Regions from separate parts of the Kitasatospora sp. NEAU-CNBT7 genome, predicted to be linked through region 2. Evidence: riboswitches for the same ligand, from Rfam matches in the RefSeq annotation. Region 2 holds a riboswitch; the other holds the start of a gene.

Region 1 (8,431 bases), on a different contig from region 2:
AAGTCCGAGCCGGACAGCTGCGGGAAGCGCTCCAGCTGCCTGATGTTGGTGACCGGCATGATCTCCGGGATGATCGGCGTCGCGCAGCCCGCGGCGGCGACCCGGTCGCGCAGCCGCAGGTAGTCCTCGACCTCGAAGAACATCTGGGTGATCGCGTAGTCCGCACCGGCCCGGCACTTGGCGACGAAGTGCCGGATGTCGTCGTCCCAGTTCTCCGAGCGCGGGTGCATCTGCGGGAAGGCGGCCACGCCCACGCAGAAGTCGCCGATCCCCTTGATCAGCTCGACCAGCTCGTACGCGAAGGTGACGCCCTCCGGGTGGCGGACCCACTCGCCCATCGGGTCGCCGGGCGGGTCGCCGCGCACCGCGAGGACGTTGCGCACGCCCTCGTCGGCGTACTGGCCGATGATGTTGCGCAGTTCGGCGACCGAGTGGTCGACCGCGGTGAGGTGGGCGACCGGGGTCAGCGTGGTCTCGGTGGCGATCCGGCCGACCAGGTTGACCGTGCGGCCGCGGGAGGAGCCGCCGGCGCCGTAGGTCATGCAGACGAAGTTGGGATCGAGCGACTCGACCCGGCGGATCGCGTCCCAGAGCCGGCGCTCGGCCTCCTCGCTGCGCGGGGGCATGAACTCGAACGAGAACGAGCGGTCACCTGCCGCCAGCAGATCGCGCACGGTCTGCGCACGGTCGGTCCTGGTGGAGGGAATCCCTAGTGCCATGCTCGCAGGTTAGCCGGGATGCGGAGAGGCCGACCAAACGAGGTCCACCAAGTGAGACACCCGTCGAGACGGTTTCGGCCACCCTGGGAGGCGGGTGCCGGGCGCCGTGGTGAGAGGGCCGCCGGACACCCCGATAGTCTGATTGTCAGCCAATCGATCCGGAGTTCCCCGTGCGTTCGCCCACCGGTCTGCCCAGCCACCCCCTCGACGCGGAAGCCGTACGGACCCGCGTCAACACGGCCCTCGCCGAGTTCATGGACGGCCGCACGGCCCTGCTGGACGGCATCTCCCCCCAGCTCCGCCCGGTCGCCGACGCCCTGCGCGACTTCCTGCTCGACGGCGGGAAACGGCTGCGGCCGGCCTTCTGCTACTGGGGCTGGCGCGGCGCCGGCGGCAGCGACCGGGACCCCGGCATCACCCGGGCGGCCGCCGCCCTCGAACTGCTCCAGGCGAGTGCACTCGTCCACGACGACCTGATGGACCGCAGCGACACCCGCCGCGGCCTGCCCTCCGTGCACCGCCGGTTCGAGGCGCTGCACCGCAGCAGCGGCTGGCGCGGCGACCGCGAACAGTACGGCGCCTCCGCGGCCGTCCTCCTCGGCGACCTGCTGCTGATCTGGTGCGACGAGCTGTTCAACAACTGCGGCCTGCCGCCGCAGGCCGTCCGGGCCGCCAAGCCCGCCTTCGACCTGATGCGCACCGAGGTCATGGTCGGCCAGTACCTCGACGTCCTCGAACCGGTGGCCGGCGACTCCGCCGACCCCGACGCCCTCGACCGGGCCCGGACCGTCCTGCACTACAAGTCCGCGAAGTACACCATCGAGCGCCCGCTCCAGGTCGGCGCCGTCCTCGCCGGGGCCGGCCCCGACCTGGTCGCCGCCTACGCCGCGTTCGGCCTGCCGCTCGGCGAGGCCTTCCAGCTCCGCGACGACCTGCTCGGCGTCTTCGGCGACCCCGCGGTCACCGGGAAGCCGGCCGGCGACGACCTGCGCGAGGGCAAGCGGACGCTGCTGGTCGCCCACGCCATGCGGGGCCTGCCCGCGGCGGACGCGCGGCACCTGGACGAGCGGCTCGGCGCGGCGGACCTGACGGCCGAGGAGGTGCCGGTGCTGCGGGCGCTGGTCGAGCGCAGCGGGGCGGCGGATCTGGTGGAGAAGCGGATCGACGAGCTGATGCGGGAGTCCCTGGCCGCCCTGGACGCCGCCCCCCTCGCCCCCGGCCCCACCCGCACCGTCCTCCTCTCCCTCGCCGAAGCCGCCACCACCCGCAAGTACTGACCCCCCGGGGAATCCAGGAGCGCCCACCGGGAGACGGGGGCACCCCCCAGGGGCGCGGGGAACTGCGCGAGGTCGGAAGCGGATCACCGTTCAGCCGGGGTCGGTGACCGAGTTGCAGGTGGTGCCCTGCCGTTTCGCGCAGTTCCGCCCCCAGCCTTCGGCCGGGAGGTGCCCCCAGCGCCCCTATGGGTGCCCCCCGGCGCCCCTGAAATCCACCGCGCGTCCGCCGGGAGGTGTCAGCGGTTGCGGAGGCGGCGGGCGAGTTCGGCGGCGGCTGCGCCCGGGTCGTCGGCTGCCGTGATGGCGCGGACGACGACCACCCGGTCGGCGCCGGCCGCGAGGACCTCGTCCAGGTTGGTGAGGTCGATGCCGCCGATGGCGAACCAGGGCCGGTCGGTCGGCTGCTTCGCCGCGTACGAGACCAGCGAGAGCCCCGGTGCGTGGCGGCCGGGCTTGGTGGGGGTGGGCCAGACCGGGCCGGTGCAGAAGTAGTCGACGCCGGCCTCGGTCAGCGCGGTGTCGACCTCGGACTCGGCGTGGCAGGAGCGGCCGATCAGCACGTCGGGCCCGAGGATCGCCCGCGCCGCCGGCACCGGCAGGTCGTCCTGCCCGAGGTGCAGCACCTGCGGCCGGGCCGCGTGCGCCACGTCGGCCCGGTCGTTGACCGAGAAGAGCTTGCCGTGGCGGCGGGCCGCGTCGGCGAAGACCTCCAGGTACTCGAGTTCCTGCTTCGCCTCCAGCCCCTTGTCCCGCAGCTGGACGATGTCCACGCCGCCGGCCAGCACCGCGTCCAGGAACTCGGGCAGGTCGCCCTGCTCGCGGCGGGCGTCGGTGCACAGGTACAGCCGGGCGTCCGCCAGCGCGGTGCGGGGGTCGGCCGTCACAGCAGCATCGCCTGGGCGCGGCGCTTCACCTCGGTGCCCCGGTTCTCCCGCAGCGCCTGGATCGGGCTGCCGGGCAGCGACGGGTCCTCGGTGAACATCCACTCGAGGATCTCCTCGTCGTTGAGCCCGCAGTCGCGCAGCACGGTCAACGTCCCGACCAGGTGCTTCACCGGCCCGGTGGGCTCGATGAAGTCGGCGGGCACCTGCAGCGAGTTGTTCTCGCCGCGGCGGACGGCCAGCAGGGTCCGGTTCCTCACCTGGTCCCGGACCTCGGTGATCTGCACCCCCCACAGCTCCGAGATGTCGGGCAGGTAGAGCCACGCGGGGACAAGGGCTTCAATCTTGGGATCAATCTTGCTCACGCCCCCAGCCTGCCACCTCCCGAGGCCCTCGCGCACCACCTCCCCGGCCGGGCCCCGCCGCTCCCCCGGTCGGCCACCCGGCCGGCCCCCGGTCAGGACCCCGGTCCGGCGGCCGCCGCCTTGAGCTGGACGGACGGGTCCGCGGCCAGGGCGCGGTCGAGCACCGCACCCCGGTCGATCAGCCGCTTGGCCTGGTTGAGGTCGCGCGGGCGGTCCACCGACAGGGTCGCGACCAGCGCCCCCTGACGCAGCCACAGCACCGACCAGGACGCCTCCTCGGGCGAGCCGCGGTGGATCAGCTCGTCGGCACCGGCGTGCCGGCCCGCGTACTGGACCATGTGCCCGAACTGCTCGGACCAGAAGTACGGCACCGGGTCGTAGGGGGTGTCGGCGCCGAGCATCACGGCGGCCGCGGCGCCGCCGGACTGCAGCGCGTGGTCCCAGTGCTGGACGGCCAGCCGGGTGCCGGAGCGGGCCGAGGGGTAGGAGACGCAGTCGCCCACCGCCCACACGCCGGGGGCGGTGGTGCGCAGCCGGTCGTCGACCAGGATCGCGCCGTCGGGGTCGAGTTCCACCGCGGAACCGGCCAGCCAGCCGGTGGCGGGACGGGCGCCGACGCCGACCAGCAGTTCGTCGGCGGCCAGCCGGGTGCCGTCGGTGAGCACCACCGCCGCGGGTTCGGCCGCCAGGACGCCGACCCCGCAGCGCAGGTCGACCCCGGCGGCGGCGTACCAGCCGGCCATCGCCGCGCCGACGGGTCCGGGCAGCGCTCCGGCCAGCGGGGCCGGTCCCGCCTCGACCACGGTCACCTCGCAGCCGAGCTGCCGGGCCACCGTCGCGGTCTCCGCGCCGATCCAGCCGGCCCCGGCGAGCACCAGCCGCACGCCCGGGCGCAGCCGTTCCCGCAGCGCGAGGGCATCGTCCAGGGTGCGCAGCAGGCGGGCGCCGGGGGCGCCGGGCAGCGGCCGGGGGGCGGCGCCGGTGGCGATCACCAGGCCGTCGTACGGGAGCTCGCCGGCGTCGGTGTGCAGCACCCCGGGGTGGAGGGCGAGGGCGCGGCGGCCGGGCAGCAGGTCGATGCCGAGGTGGTCCCAGTCGATGTCGAAGGCGGTGCTGTCGGCCTGGCCGAGCAGCACGTTCTTGGAGAGCGGCGGCCGGTCGTAGGGGCGGTGCGGCTCGTCGCCGAGCAGCGAGATCCGGCCCTCCCAGCCTCCGCGCCGCAGGCCCAGGGCGGCCTGGGCGCCCGCCATGCCCGCCCCGACCACGACCACTCGTCCGGTTCTCTTCAGTTCGACCACCGGGTCAGCCTATCCAGCGGGGTGTCCACCCTCCGTACGCACCTTCGGGATGGGCGGCGCCCGGCGTTATGGTGGACGGGCACCTCACACGGGAGCCCGGTGCACCGGGCTGAGAGGCGGGCTGGTGCGGCCTGCGACCGTCCGAACCTGATCCGGGTCATGCCGGCGAAGGGAGTTACCGACTTTGGCACGGACATCTGCGGCCGGGACGCCGGCGGCGCGCACGCCCGACGTGCTGGTGATCGGCGGCGGGATCATCGGCCTGGGCGTGGCCTGGCGGACGGCGCAGCGCGGACTGGCGGTCGCTGTCGTCGACCCGGCGCCGGGCGGCGGGGCGGCGCAGGTCGCGGCCGGCATGCTGGCGCCGGTCACGGAGCTGCAGTACGGCGAGGAGCCGCTGCTGCGGCTCGGGATGGCGTCGAACGAGCGGTACGCCGACTTCGCCGCGGAGCTGACCGCCGCCACCGGCCTGGACACCGGCTACCGCCGGACCGGCACGCTGGCGGTGGCGCTGGACTCCGACGACCGCGAGGAGCTGCGCGAGCTGCTCGCCTTCCACCAGCGGCTCGGACTGGAGTCGCACTGGCTGACCGGCCGCGAGTGCCGCAAGCTCGAGCCGATGCTGGCCCCGGGAGTGCGCGGCGGGCTGCAGGTGACGGGCGATCACCAGGTGGACGGCCGGCGGCTGGCGAAGGCCCTGCTGGCCGCGTGCGAACGCGAGGGCGTGCTGCTGCACCGGTCCGAGGCCGCCGCGCTGCTGGTCGAGGACGGCCGGGCCACCGGGGTCCGGCTGGCCGACGGCTCCGAGCTCACCGCCGGGCAGCTGGTCCTGGCGGCGGGCTGCCGCAGCCACCTGCTGCCGGGGCTGCCCGCCGGGGTGCTGCCGCCGGTCCGTCCGGTCAAGGGCCAGGTGCTGCGGCTGCGGATCCCGCAGCCGTACGCGCCGTTCCTGTCCCGCAACGTGCGGGCCGTGGTGCGCGGGCAGCACATCTACCTGGTGCCGCGGGCCGACGGCGAGCTGGTGATCGGGGCGACCAGCGAGGAGCTGGGCCACGACACCACCGTCACCGCCGGCGGCGTGTACGAGCTGCTGCGCGACGCGCACGAGCTGATCCCCGGCATCACCGAGCTGCCGCTGGCGGAGACCGGTGCCGGGCTGCGGCCCGGCTCGCCCGACAACGCCCCGCTGCTCGGCCCGACCGCACTGCCCGGCCTCACCGCCGCCACCGGCCACTACCGCAACGGCGTGCTGCTCACCCCGGTCACCGCCGATCTGATCGCCGAGCAGCTGGCCACCGGTGTGCTGCCCGGACTCGCCGCCCCCTTCTCCCCCAGCCGCTTCACCGCAGAGGTCCCGTCATGAACCAGATTCCGCTCACCGTCAACGGCGAGCCCCGCGAGCTGCCCGCCTCGACCACGCTGGCCGAGGTGGTGGCCCAGCTGAGCAAGGCGCCCTCGGGGGTGGCCGCGGCGCTCAACGAGGCGGTGGTGCCGCGCGGGTCGTGGACCGCGACGGTGCTGAGCGCCGGCGACCGGGTCGAGATCCTCACCGCCGTCCAGGGCGGCTGAGCGCCGTGGCGGACGACGTTCTCACCATCGCCGGGACGGCCTTCACCTCCCGGCTGATCATGGGCACCGGCGGCGCCCCCAGCCTGGACGTGCTGGAGCAGGCGCTGCTGGTCTCCGGGACCGAGCTGACCACGGTCGCGATGCGCCGCGTCGACCCCGGCACCCAGGGGTCGGTGCTCGACGTGCTGACCCGCAACGGCATCCGGGTGCTGCCCAACACGGCCGGCTGCTTCACCGCCGGGGAGGCGGTGCTGACCGCCCGGCTCGCCCGCGAGGCGCTCGGCACGGACTGGGTGAAGCTGGAGGTGATCGCCGACGAGCGGACCCTGCTGCCCGACCCGATCGAGCTGCTGGACGCCGCCGAGACGCTGGTCGACGACGGCTTCACGGTGCTGCCGTACACCAACGACGACCCGGTGCTGGCCCGCAAGCTGGAGGACGTCGGCTGTGCGGCGATCATGCCGCTGGGTTCGCCGATCGGCTCCGGCCTCGGGATCCGCAACCCGCACAACTTCCAGCTGATCGTGGAGAACGCGGGCGTCCCGGTGGTGCTGGACGCGGGCGCCGGCACCGCCTCCGACGTGGCGCTGGCGATGGAGCTGGGCTGCGCCGCGGTGATGCTGGCCTCCGCGGTGACCCGGGCCCAGGACCCGGTGCTGATGGCCGAGGCGATGCGCCGGGGCGTGGAGGCCGGGCGGCTCGCCCACCGGGCCGGGCGGATCCCGCGCCGGTTCCACGCCGAGGCCTCCTCGGCGATGGCCGGCCGGGCCGAACTGGACGTGCGGGAGCGCCCGGCGTTCTGACCGGGTCTCAACTTCGGCACAGACCGGCCCGCGACGGGCAGGCCCCGGGCCCGCCCGGGGCCTGCGCCTCTACACTCCTCTGGTGGACATGACGCTGCGCGACCCCCTGATCGGAACGCTGCTCGACGGCCGGTACCGGATCGAGCAGCGGGTCGCCGCCGGTGGGATGTCCACGGTCTACCGGGGGCTGGACACCCGGCTGGACCGGGTGGTGGCGCTGAAGGTGATGCACCCGTCGCTGGTCGGCGACAGCGACTTCACGGCCCGGTTCATCCGCGAGGCCAAGGCCATCGCCCGGCTGGCCCACCCCAACGTGGTGAACGTCTTCGACCAGGGCGCCGACGGCCAGACCGTCTTCCTGGCGATGGAGTACGTGCCCGGTTCCAACCTGCGGGACGTGTTGCGCGACCGGGGCGCGCTGTCGGTGCGGGCCGCGCTGGACGTGATGGAGCCGATCCTGGCCGCGCTCGGCGCCGCCCACCGGGCCGGCCTGGTGCACCGGGACATCAAGCCGGAGAACGTCCTGATCACCGAGGGCGGCATGGTCAAGGTCGCCGACTTCGGCCTGGTCCGGCTGCTCTCGGCGGCCGGCGGCGAGGTCACCAGCACCACCGAGGCGGGCACCGTGCTCGGCACCGTCTCGTACCTGGCCCCGGAGCAGATCCGGCAGGCCCCGACCGACCAGCGGGTCGACGTGTACGCGGCCGGCATCCTGCTGTACGAGCTGCTCACCGGCACCAAGCCGCACTCCGGCGACCACCCCGCCCAGGTGATGTACCAGCACCTGCACGAGCGGGTCCCGGCGCCGTCGCTGTCCGCCCCGGCGGTGGGCCCGGAGCTGGACGCGATAGTGGCCGCCGCCACCGCCCACGACCCCGAGGCCCGGCCCTGGGACGCGGTGGAGCTGCTGGCCACCCTGCAGCGGGCCCGGCGCACGCTGAGCCAGGCCCAGCTGGACGCGGAGCCGCCGGCCTCCTCCCGGCTGACGCCGCAGTACTCGACCGGCGAGGTCACCTCGGTGATCTCGCCGCCGGTGGAGCGGACCAGCGTGCTGGAGGTGCCGCCGGACCTGCTGCCGCCGCGCCCGCCGGTGGACGAGCCCGCCGCGCACCACACCGTGCAGCTGCGCCGGGTCCGCCCGCCGCGTCCGCGCCGCTCGCGCAAGCCGTTCGTCTGGGCGGGTGCGATCGCGGTGCTGCTGGCGGCGGTCGCCGTCACCACGTACCTGCTGTCGGGCGCGGTGTACACCACGGTGCCCGCCGTGCTCGGGCAGTCCCAGGCGCAGGCCCAGGCGACCCTCGACAAGGCCGGGCTGCACGGCACCTACGTCCAGGAGTTCAGCGAGTCGGTGCAGGCCGGGCAGGTGATCTCGACCGACCCCGGGGTCGGGCAGCGGGCCCGCAAGAGCGACTCGGTGCGGGTGGTGCTCTCCCGGGGTCCGGAGCGGGTCCAGGTGCCGGAGCTGGCCGGCAAGCCGCTGGAGGCGGCGCGCAAGGCGCTCACCGACGCCCGGCTGACC
Region 2 (8,431 bases):
ACCGGGACCTGGCCCTTGCTGACCACCAGCGCCACCGGCGCACCCACCGCGAGCTGCCCGCCCGTGGCCGGGGAGGCACTGATCACCGAACCCTTGGGCACCGCGTCGTCGAACGCCTCGGTCACCGTGCCCGGGGTCAGCCGGGCGTCGGTGAGCGCCTTGCGCGCCGCCTCCAGCGGCTTGCCGGCCAGCTCCGGCACCTGGACCCGCTCCGGACCCCGGGAGAGCACCACCCGCACCGAGTCGCTCTTGCGGGCCCGCTGCCCGACCCCGGGGTCGGTCGAGATCACCTGCCCGGCCTGCACCGACTCGCTGAACTCCTGGACGTAGGTGCCGTGCAGCCCGGCCTTGTCGAGGGTCGCCTGGGCCTGCGCCTGGGACTGCCCGAGCACGGCGGGCACCGTGGTGTACACCGCGCCCGACAGCAGGTACGTGGTGACGGCGACCGCCGCCAGCAGCACCGCGATCGCACCCGCCCAGACGAACGGCTTGCGCGAGCGGCGCGGACGCGGCGGGCGGACCCGGCGCAGCTGCACGGTGTGGTGCGCGGCGGGCTCGTCCACCGGCGGGCGCGGCGGCAGCAGGTCCGGCGGCACCTCCAGCACGCTGGTCCGCTCCACCGGCGGCGAGATCACCGAGGTGACCTCGCCGGTCGAGTACTGCGGCGTCAGCCGGGAGGAGGCCGGCGGCTCCGCGTCCAGCTGGGCCTGGCTCAGCGTGCGCCGGGCCCGCTGCAGGGTGGCCAGCAGCTCCACCGCGTCCCAGGGCCGGGCCTCGGGGTCGTGGGCGGTGGCGGCGGCCACTATCGCGTCCAGCTCCGGGCCCACCGCCGGGGCGGACAGCGACGGCGCCGGGACCCGCTCGTGCAGGTGCTGGTACATCACCTGGGCGGGGTGGTCGCCGGAGTGCGGCTTGGTGCCGGTGAGCAGCTCGTACAGCAGGATGCCGGCCGCGTACACGTCGACCCGCTGGTCGGTCGGGGCCTGCCGGATCTGCTCCGGGGCCAGGTACGAGACGGTGCCGAGCACGGTGCCCGCCTCGGTGGTGCTGGTGACCTCGCCGCCGGCCGCCGAGAGCAGCCGGACCAGGCCGAAGTCGGCGACCTTGACCATGCCGCCCTCGGTGATCAGGACGTTCTCCGGCTTGATGTCCCGGTGCACCAGGCCGGCCCGGTGGGCGGCGCCGAGCGCGGCCAGGATCGGCTCCATCACGTCCAGCGCGGCCCGCACCGACAGCGCGCCCCGGTCGCGCAACACGTCCCGCAGGTTGGAACCGGGCACGTACTCCATCGCCAGGAAGACGGTCTGGCCGTCGGCGCCCTGGTCGAAGACGTTCACCACGTTGGGGTGGGCCAGCCGGGCGATGGCCTTGGCCTCGCGGATGAACCGGGCCGTGAAGTCGCTGTCGCCGACCAGCGACGGGTGCATCACCTTCAGCGCCACCACCCGGTCCAGCCGGGTGTCCAGCCCCCGGTAGACCGTGGACATCCCACCGGCGGCGACCCGCTGCTCGATCCGGTACCGGCCGTCGAGCAGCGTTCCGATCAGGGGGTCGCGCAGCGTCATGTCCACCAGAGGAGTGTAGAGGCGCAGGCCCCGGGCGGGCCCGGGGCCTGCCCGTCGCGGGCCGGTCTGTGCCGAAGTTGAGACCCGGTCAGAACGCCGGGCGCTCCCGCACGTCCAGTTCGGCCCGGCCGGCCATCGCCGAGGAGGCCTCGGCGTGGAACCGGCGCGGGATCCGCCCGGCCCGGTGGGCGAGCCGCCCGGCCTCCACGCCCCGGCGCATCGCCTCGGCCATCAGCACCGGGTCCTGGGCCCGGGTCACCGCGGAGGCCAGCATCACCGCGGCGCAGCCCAGCTCCATCGCCAGCGCCACGTCGGAGGCGGTGCCGGCGCCCGCGTCCAGCACCACCGGGACGCCCGCGTTCTCCACGATCAGCTGGAAGTTGTGCGGGTTGCGGATCCCGAGGCCGGAGCCGATCGGCGAACCCAGCGGCATGATCGCCGCACAGCCGACGTCCTCCAGCTTGCGGGCCAGCACCGGGTCGTCGTTGGTGTACGGCAGCACCGTGAAGCCGTCGTCGACCAGCGTCTCGGCGGCGTCCAGCAGCTCGATCGGGTCGGGCAGCAGGGTCCGCTCGTCGGCGATCACCTCCAGCTTCACCCAGTCCGTGCCGAGCGCCTCGCGGGCGAGCCGGGCGGTCAGCACCGCCTCCCCGGCGGTGAAGCAGCCGGCCGTGTTGGGCAGCACCCGGATGCCGTTGCGGGTCAGCACGTCGAGCACCGACCCCTGGGTGCCGGGGTCGACGCGGCGCATCGCGACCGTGGTCAGCTCGGTCCCGGAGACCAGCAGCGCCTGCTCCAGCACGTCCAGGCTGGGGGCGCCGCCGGTGCCCATGATCAGCCGGGAGGTGAAGGCCGTCCCGGCGATGGTGAGAACGTCGTCCGCCACGGCGCTCAGCCGCCCTGGACGGCGGTGAGGATCTCGACCCGGTCGCCGGCGCTCAGCACCGTCGCGGTCCACGACCCGCGCGGCACCACCGCCTCGTTGAGCGCCGCGGCCACCCCCGAGGGCGCCTTGCTCAGCTGGGCCACCACCTCGGCCAGCGTGGTCGAGGCGGGCAGCTCGCGGGGCTCGCCGTTGACGGTGAGCGGAATCTGGTTCATGACGGGACCTCTGCGGTGAAGCGGCTGGGGGAGAAGGGGGCGGCGAGTCCGGGCAGCACACCGGTGGCCAGCTGCTCGGCGATCAGATCGGCGGTGACCGGGGTGAGCAGCACGCCGTTGCGGTAGTGGCCGGTGGCGGCGGTGAGGCCGGGCAGTGCGGTCGGGCCGAGCAGCGGGGCGTTGTCGGGCGAGCCGGGCCGCAGCCCGGCACCGGTCTCCGCCAGCGGCAGCTCGGTGATGCCGGGGATCAGCTCGTGCGCGTCGCGCAGCAGCTCGTACACGCCGCCGGCGGTGACGGTGGTGTCGTGGCCCAGCTCCTCGCTGGTCGCCCCGATCACCAGCTCGCCGTCGGCCCGCGGCACCAGGTAGATGTGCTGCCCGCGCACCACGGCCCGCACGTTGCGGGACAGGAACGGCGCGTACGGCTGCGGGATCCGCAGCCGCAGCACCTGGCCCTTGACCGGACGGACCGGCGGCAGCACCCCGGCGGGCAGCCCCGGCAGCAGGTGGCTGCGGCAGCCCGCCGCCAGGACCAGCTGCCCGGCGGTGAGCTCGGAGCCGTCGGCCAGCCGGACCCCGGTGGCCCGGCCGTCCTCGACCAGCAGCGCGGCGGCCTCGGACCGGTGCAGCAGCACGCCCTCGCGTTCGCACGCGGCCAGCAGGGCCTTCGCCAGCCGCCGGCCGTCCACCTGGTGATCGCCCGTCACCTGCAGCCCGCCGCGCACTCCCGGGGCCAGCATCGGCTCGAGCTTGCGGCACTCGCGGCCGGTCAGCCAGTGCGACTCCAGTCCGAGCCGCTGGTGGAAGGCGAGCAGCTCGCGCAGCTCCTCGCGGTCGTCGGAGTCCAGCGCCACCGCCAGCGTGCCGGTCCGGCGGTAGCCGGTGTCCAGGCCGGTGGCGGCGGTCAGCTCCGCGGCGAAGTCGGCGTACCGCTCGTTCGACGCCATCCCGAGCCGCAGCAGCGGCTCCTCGCCGTACTGCAGCTCCGTGACCGGCGCCAGCATGCCGGCCGCGACCTGCGCCGCCCCGCCGCCCGGCGCCGGGTCGACGACAGCGACCGCCAGTCCGCGCTGCGCCGTCCGCCAGGCCACGCCCAGGCCGATGATCCCGCCGCCGATCACCAGCACGTCGGGCGTGCGCGCCGCCGGCGTCCCGGCCGCAGATGTCCGTGCCAAAGTCGGTAACTCCCTTCGCCGGCATGACCCGGATCAGGTTCGGACGGTCGCAGGCCGCACCAGCCCGCCTCTCAGCCCGGTGCACCGGGCTCCCGTGTGAGGTGCCCGTCCACCATAACGCCGGGCGCCGCCCATCCCGAAGGTGCGTACGGAGGGTGGACACCCCGCTGGATAGGCTGACCCGGTGGTCGAACTGAAGAGAACCGGACGAGTGGTCGTGGTCGGGGCGGGCATGGCGGGCGCCCAGGCCGCCCTGGGCCTGCGGCGCGGAGGCTGGGAGGGCCGGATCTCGCTGCTCGGCGACGAGCCGCACCGCCCCTACGACCGGCCGCCGCTCTCCAAGAACGTGCTGCTCGGCCAGGCCGACAGCACCGCCTTCGACATCGACTGGGACCACCTCGGCATCGACCTGCTGCCCGGCCGCCGCGCCCTCGCCCTCCACCCCGGGGTGCTGCACACCGACGCCGGCGAGCTCCCGTACGACGGCCTGGTGATCGCCACCGGCGCCGCCCCCCGGCCGCTGCCCGGCGCCCCCGGCGCCCGCCTGCTGCGCACCCTGGACGATGCCCTCGCGCTGCGGGAACGGCTGCGCCCGGGCGTGCGGCTGGTGCTCGCCGGGGCCGGCTGGATCGGCGCGGAGACCGCGACGGTGGCCCGGCAGCTCGGCTGCGAGGTGACCGTGGTCGAGGCGGGACCGGCCCCGCTGGCCGGAGCGCTGCCCGGACCCGTCGGCGCGGCGATGGCCGGCTGGTACGCCGCCGCCGGGGTCGACCTGCGCTGCGGGGTCGGCGTCCTGGCGGCCGAACCCGCGGCGGTGGTGCTCACCGACGGCACCCGGCTGGCCGCCGACGAACTGCTGGTCGGCGTCGGCGCCCGTCCCGCCACCGGCTGGCTGGCCGGTTCCGCGGTGGAACTCGACCCCGACGGCGCGATCCTGGTCGACGACCGGCTGCGCACCACCGCCCCCGGCGTGTGGGCGGTGGGCGACTGCGTCTCCTACCCCTCGGCCCGCTCCGGCACCCGGCTGGCCGTCCAGCACTGGGACCACGCGCTGCAGTCCGGCGGCGCCGCGGCCGCCGTGATGCTCGGCGCCGACACCCCCTACGACCCGGTGCCGTACTTCTGGTCCGAGCAGTTCGGGCACATGGTCCAGTACGCGGGCCGGCACGCCGGTGCCGACGAGCTGATCCACCGCGGCTCGCCCGAGGAGGCGTCCTGGTCGGTGCTGTGGCTGCGTCAGGGGGCGCTGGTCGCGACCCTGTCGGTGGACCGCCCGCGCGACCTCAACCAGGCCAAGCGGCTGATCGACCGGGGTGCGGTGCTCGACCGCGCCCTGGCCGCGGACCCGTCCGTCCAGCTCAAGGCGGCGGCCGCCGGACCGGGGTCCTGACCGGGGGCCGGCCGGGTGGCCGACCGGGGGAGCGGCGGGGCCCGGCCGGGGAGGTGGTGCGCGAGGGCCTCGGGAGGTGGCAGGCTGGGGGCGTGAGCAAGATTGATCCCAAGATTGAAGCCCTTGTCCCCGCGTGGCTCTACCTGCCCGACATCTCGGAGCTGTGGGGGGTGCAGATCACCGAGGTCCGGGACCAGGTGAGGAACCGGACCCTGCTGGCCGTCCGCCGCGGCGAGAACAACTCGCTGCAGGTGCCCGCCGACTTCATCGAGCCCACCGGGCCGGTGAAGCACCTGGTCGGGACGTTGACCGTGCTGCGCGACTGCGGGCTCAACGACGAGGAGATCCTCGAGTGGATGTTCACCGAGGACCCGTCGCTGCCCGGCAGCCCGATCCAGGCGCTGCGGGAGAACCGGGGCACCGAGGTGAAGCGCCGCGCCCAGGCGATGCTGCTGTGACGGCCGACCCCCGCACCGCGCTGGCGGACGCCCGGCTGTACCTGTGCACCGACGCCCGCCGCGAGCAGGGCGACCTGCCCGAGTTCCTGGACGCGGTGCTGGCCGGCGGCGTGGACATCGTCCAGCTGCGGGACAAGGGGCTGGAGGCGAAGCAGGAACTCGAGTACCTGGAGGTCTTCGCCGACGCGGCCCGCCGCCACGGCAAGCTCTTCTCGGTCAACGACCGGGCCGACGTGGCGCACGCGGCCCGGCCGCAGGTGCTGCACCTCGGGCAGGACGACCTGCCGGTGCCGGCGGCGCGGGCGATCCTCGGGCCCGACGTGCTGATCGGCCGCTCCTGCCACGCCGAGTCCGAGGTCGACACCGCGCTGACCGAGGCCGGCGTCGACTACTTCTGCACCGGCCCGGTCTGGCCCACCCCCACCAAGCCCGGCCGCCACGCACCGGGGCTCTCGCTGGTCTCGTACGCGGCGAAGCAGCCGACCGACCGGCCCTGGTTCGCCATCGGCGGCATCGACCTCACCAACCTGGACGAGGTCCTCGCGGCCGGCGCCGACCGGGTGGTCGTCGTCCGCGCCATCACGGCAGCCGACGACCCGGGCGCAGCCGCCGCCGAACTCGCCCGCCGCCTCCGCAACCGCTGACACCTCCCGGCGGACGCGCGGTGGATTTCAGGGGCGCCGGGGGGCACCCATAGGGGCGCTGGGGGCACCTCCCGGCCGAAGGCTGGGGGCGGAACTGCGCGAAACGGCAGGGCACCACCTGCAACTCGGTCACCGACCCCGGCTGAACGGTGATCCGCTTCCGACCTCGCGCAGTTCCCCGCGCCCCTGGGGGGTGCCCCCGTCTCCCGGTGGGCGCTCCTGGATTCCCCGGGGGGTCAGTACTTGCGGGTGGTGGCGGCTTCGGCGAGGGAGAGGAGGACGGTGCGGGTGGGGCCGGGGGCGAGGGGGGCGGCGTCCAGGGCGGCCAGGGACTCCCGCATCAGCTCGTCGATCCGCTTCTCCACCAGATCCGCCGCCCCGCTGCGCTCGACCAGCGCCCGCAGCACCGGCACCTCCTCGGCCGTCAGGTCCGCCGCGCCGAGCCGCTCGTCCAGGTGCCGCGCGTCCGCCGCGGGCAGGCCCCGCATGGCGTGGGCGACCAGCAGCGTCCGCTTGCCCTCGCGCAGGTCGTCGCCGGCCGGCTTCCCGGTGACCGCGGGGTCGCCGAAGACGCCGAGCAGGTCGTCGCGGAGCTGGAAGGCCTCGCCGAGCGGCAGGCCGAACGCGGCGTAGGCGGCGACCAGGTCGGGGCCGGCCCCGGCGAGGACGGCGCCGACCTGGAGCGGGCGCTCGATGGTGTACTTCGCGGACTTGTAGTGCAGGACGGTCCGGGCCCGGTCGAGGGCGTCGGGGTCGGCGGAGTCGCCGGCCACCGGTTCGAGGACGTCGAGGTACTGGCCGACCATGACCTCGGTGCGCATCAGGTCGAAGGCGGGCTTGGCGGCCCGGACGGCCTGCGGCGGCAGGCCGCAGTTGTTGAACAGCTCGTCGCACCAGATCAGCAGCAGGTCGCCGAGGAGGACGGCCGCGGAGGCGCCGTACTGTTCGCGGTCGCCGCGCCAGCCGCTGCTGCGGTGCAGCGCCTCGAACCGGCGGTGCACGGAGGGCAGGCCGCGGCGGGTGTCGCTGCGGTCCATCAGGTCGTCGTGGACGAGTGCACTCGCCTGGAGCAGTTCGAGGGCGGCGGCCGCCCGGGTGATGCCGGGGTCCCGGTCGCTGCCGCCGGCGCCGCGCCAGCCCCAGTAGCAGAAGGCCGGCCGCAGCCGTTTCCCGCCGTCGAGCAGGAAGTCGCGCAGGGCGTCGGCGACCGGGCGGAGCTGGGGGGAGATGCCGTCCAGCAGGGCCGTGCGGCCGTCCATGAACTCGGCGAGGGCCGTGTTGACGCGGGTCCGTACGGCTTCCGCGTCGAGGGGGTGGCTGGGCAGACCGGTGGGCGAACGCACGGGGAACTCCGGATCGATTGGCTGACAATCAGACTATCGGGGTGTCCGGCGGCCCTCTCACCACGGCGCCCGGCACCCGCCTCCCAGGGTGGCCGAAACCGTCTCGACGGGTGTCTCACTTGGTGGACCTCGTTTGGTCGGCCTCTCCGCATCCCGGCTAACCTGCGAGCATGGCACTAGGGATTCCCTCCACCAGGACCGACCGTGCGCAGACCGTGCGCGATCTGCTGGCGGCAGGTGACCGCTCGTTCTCGTTCGAGTTCATGCCCCCGCGCAGCGAGGAGGCCGAGCGCCGGCTCTGGGACGCGATCCGCCGGGTCGAGTCGCTCGATCCCAACTTCGTCTGCATGACCTACGGCGCCGGCGGCTCCTCCCGCGGCCGCACGGTCAACCTGGTCGGCCGGATCGCCACCGAGACCACGCTGACCCCGGTCGCCCACCTCACCGCGGTCGACCACTCGGTCGCCGAACTGCGCAACATCATCGGCCAGTACGCCGACGAGGGCGTGCGCAACGTCCTCGCGGTGCGCGGCGACCCGCCCGGCGACCCGATGGGCGAGTGGGTCCGCCACCCGGAGGGCGTCACCTTCGCGTACGAGCTGGTCGAGCTGATCAAGGGGATCGGCGACTTCTGCGTGGGCGTGGCCGCCTTCCCGCAGATGCACCCGCGCTCGGAGAACTGGGACGACGACATCCGGCACTTCGTCGCCAAGTGCCGGGCCGGTGCGGACTACGCGATCACCCAGATGTTCTTC

What was found. Region 2 has a riboswitch for thiamine pyrophosphate ahead of thiO (glycine oxidase ThiO). Riboswitches for the same ligand answer to the same signal wherever they lie in the genome.
Region 1: another riboswitch for thiamine pyrophosphate. It lies ahead of thiO (glycine oxidase ThiO); the one in region 2 lies ahead of thiO (glycine oxidase ThiO).

Annotation. Positions count from the first base shown of each region.
Region 1 is NZ_JBXQQB010000034.1:68,792-77,222, forward strand. Features, by position in the region: gene metF (methylenetetrahydrofolate reductase [NAD(P)H]) at 1-719, opposite strand, end outside; gene AC2TEW_RS31905 (polyprenyl synthetase family protein) at 890-1,996, shown strand; gene thiE (thiamine phosphate synthase) at 2,233-2,880, opposite strand; gene AC2TEW_RS31915 (Rv2175c family DNA-binding protein) at 2,877-3,242, opposite strand; gene AC2TEW_RS31920 (NAD(P)/FAD-dependent oxidoreductase) at 3,335-4,540, opposite strand; TPP riboswitch at 4,619-4,731, shown strand; gene thiO (glycine oxidase ThiO) at 4,725-5,903, shown strand; gene thiS (sulfur carrier protein ThiS) at 5,900-6,109, shown strand; gene AC2TEW_RS31935 (thiazole synthase) at 6,115-6,912, shown strand; gene pknB (Stk1 family PASTA domain-containing Ser/Thr kinase) at 7,001-8,431, shown strand, end outside.
Region 2 is NZ_JBXQQB010000012.1:210,946-219,376, reverse strand. Features, by position in the region: gene pknB (Stk1 family PASTA domain-containing Ser/Thr kinase) at 1-1,565, opposite strand, end outside; gene AC2TEW_RS18530 (thiazole synthase) at 1,654-2,451, opposite strand; gene thiS (sulfur carrier protein ThiS) at 2,457-2,666, opposite strand; gene thiO (glycine oxidase ThiO) at 2,663-3,841, opposite strand; TPP riboswitch at 3,835-3,947, opposite strand; gene AC2TEW_RS18515 (NAD(P)/FAD-dependent oxidoreductase) at 4,026-5,231, shown strand; gene AC2TEW_RS18510 (Rv2175c family DNA-binding protein) at 5,324-5,689, shown strand; gene thiE (thiamine phosphate synthase) at 5,686-6,333, shown strand; gene AC2TEW_RS18500 (polyprenyl synthetase family protein) at 6,570-7,676, opposite strand; gene metF (methylenetetrahydrofolate reductase [NAD(P)H]) at 7,847-8,431, shown strand, end outside.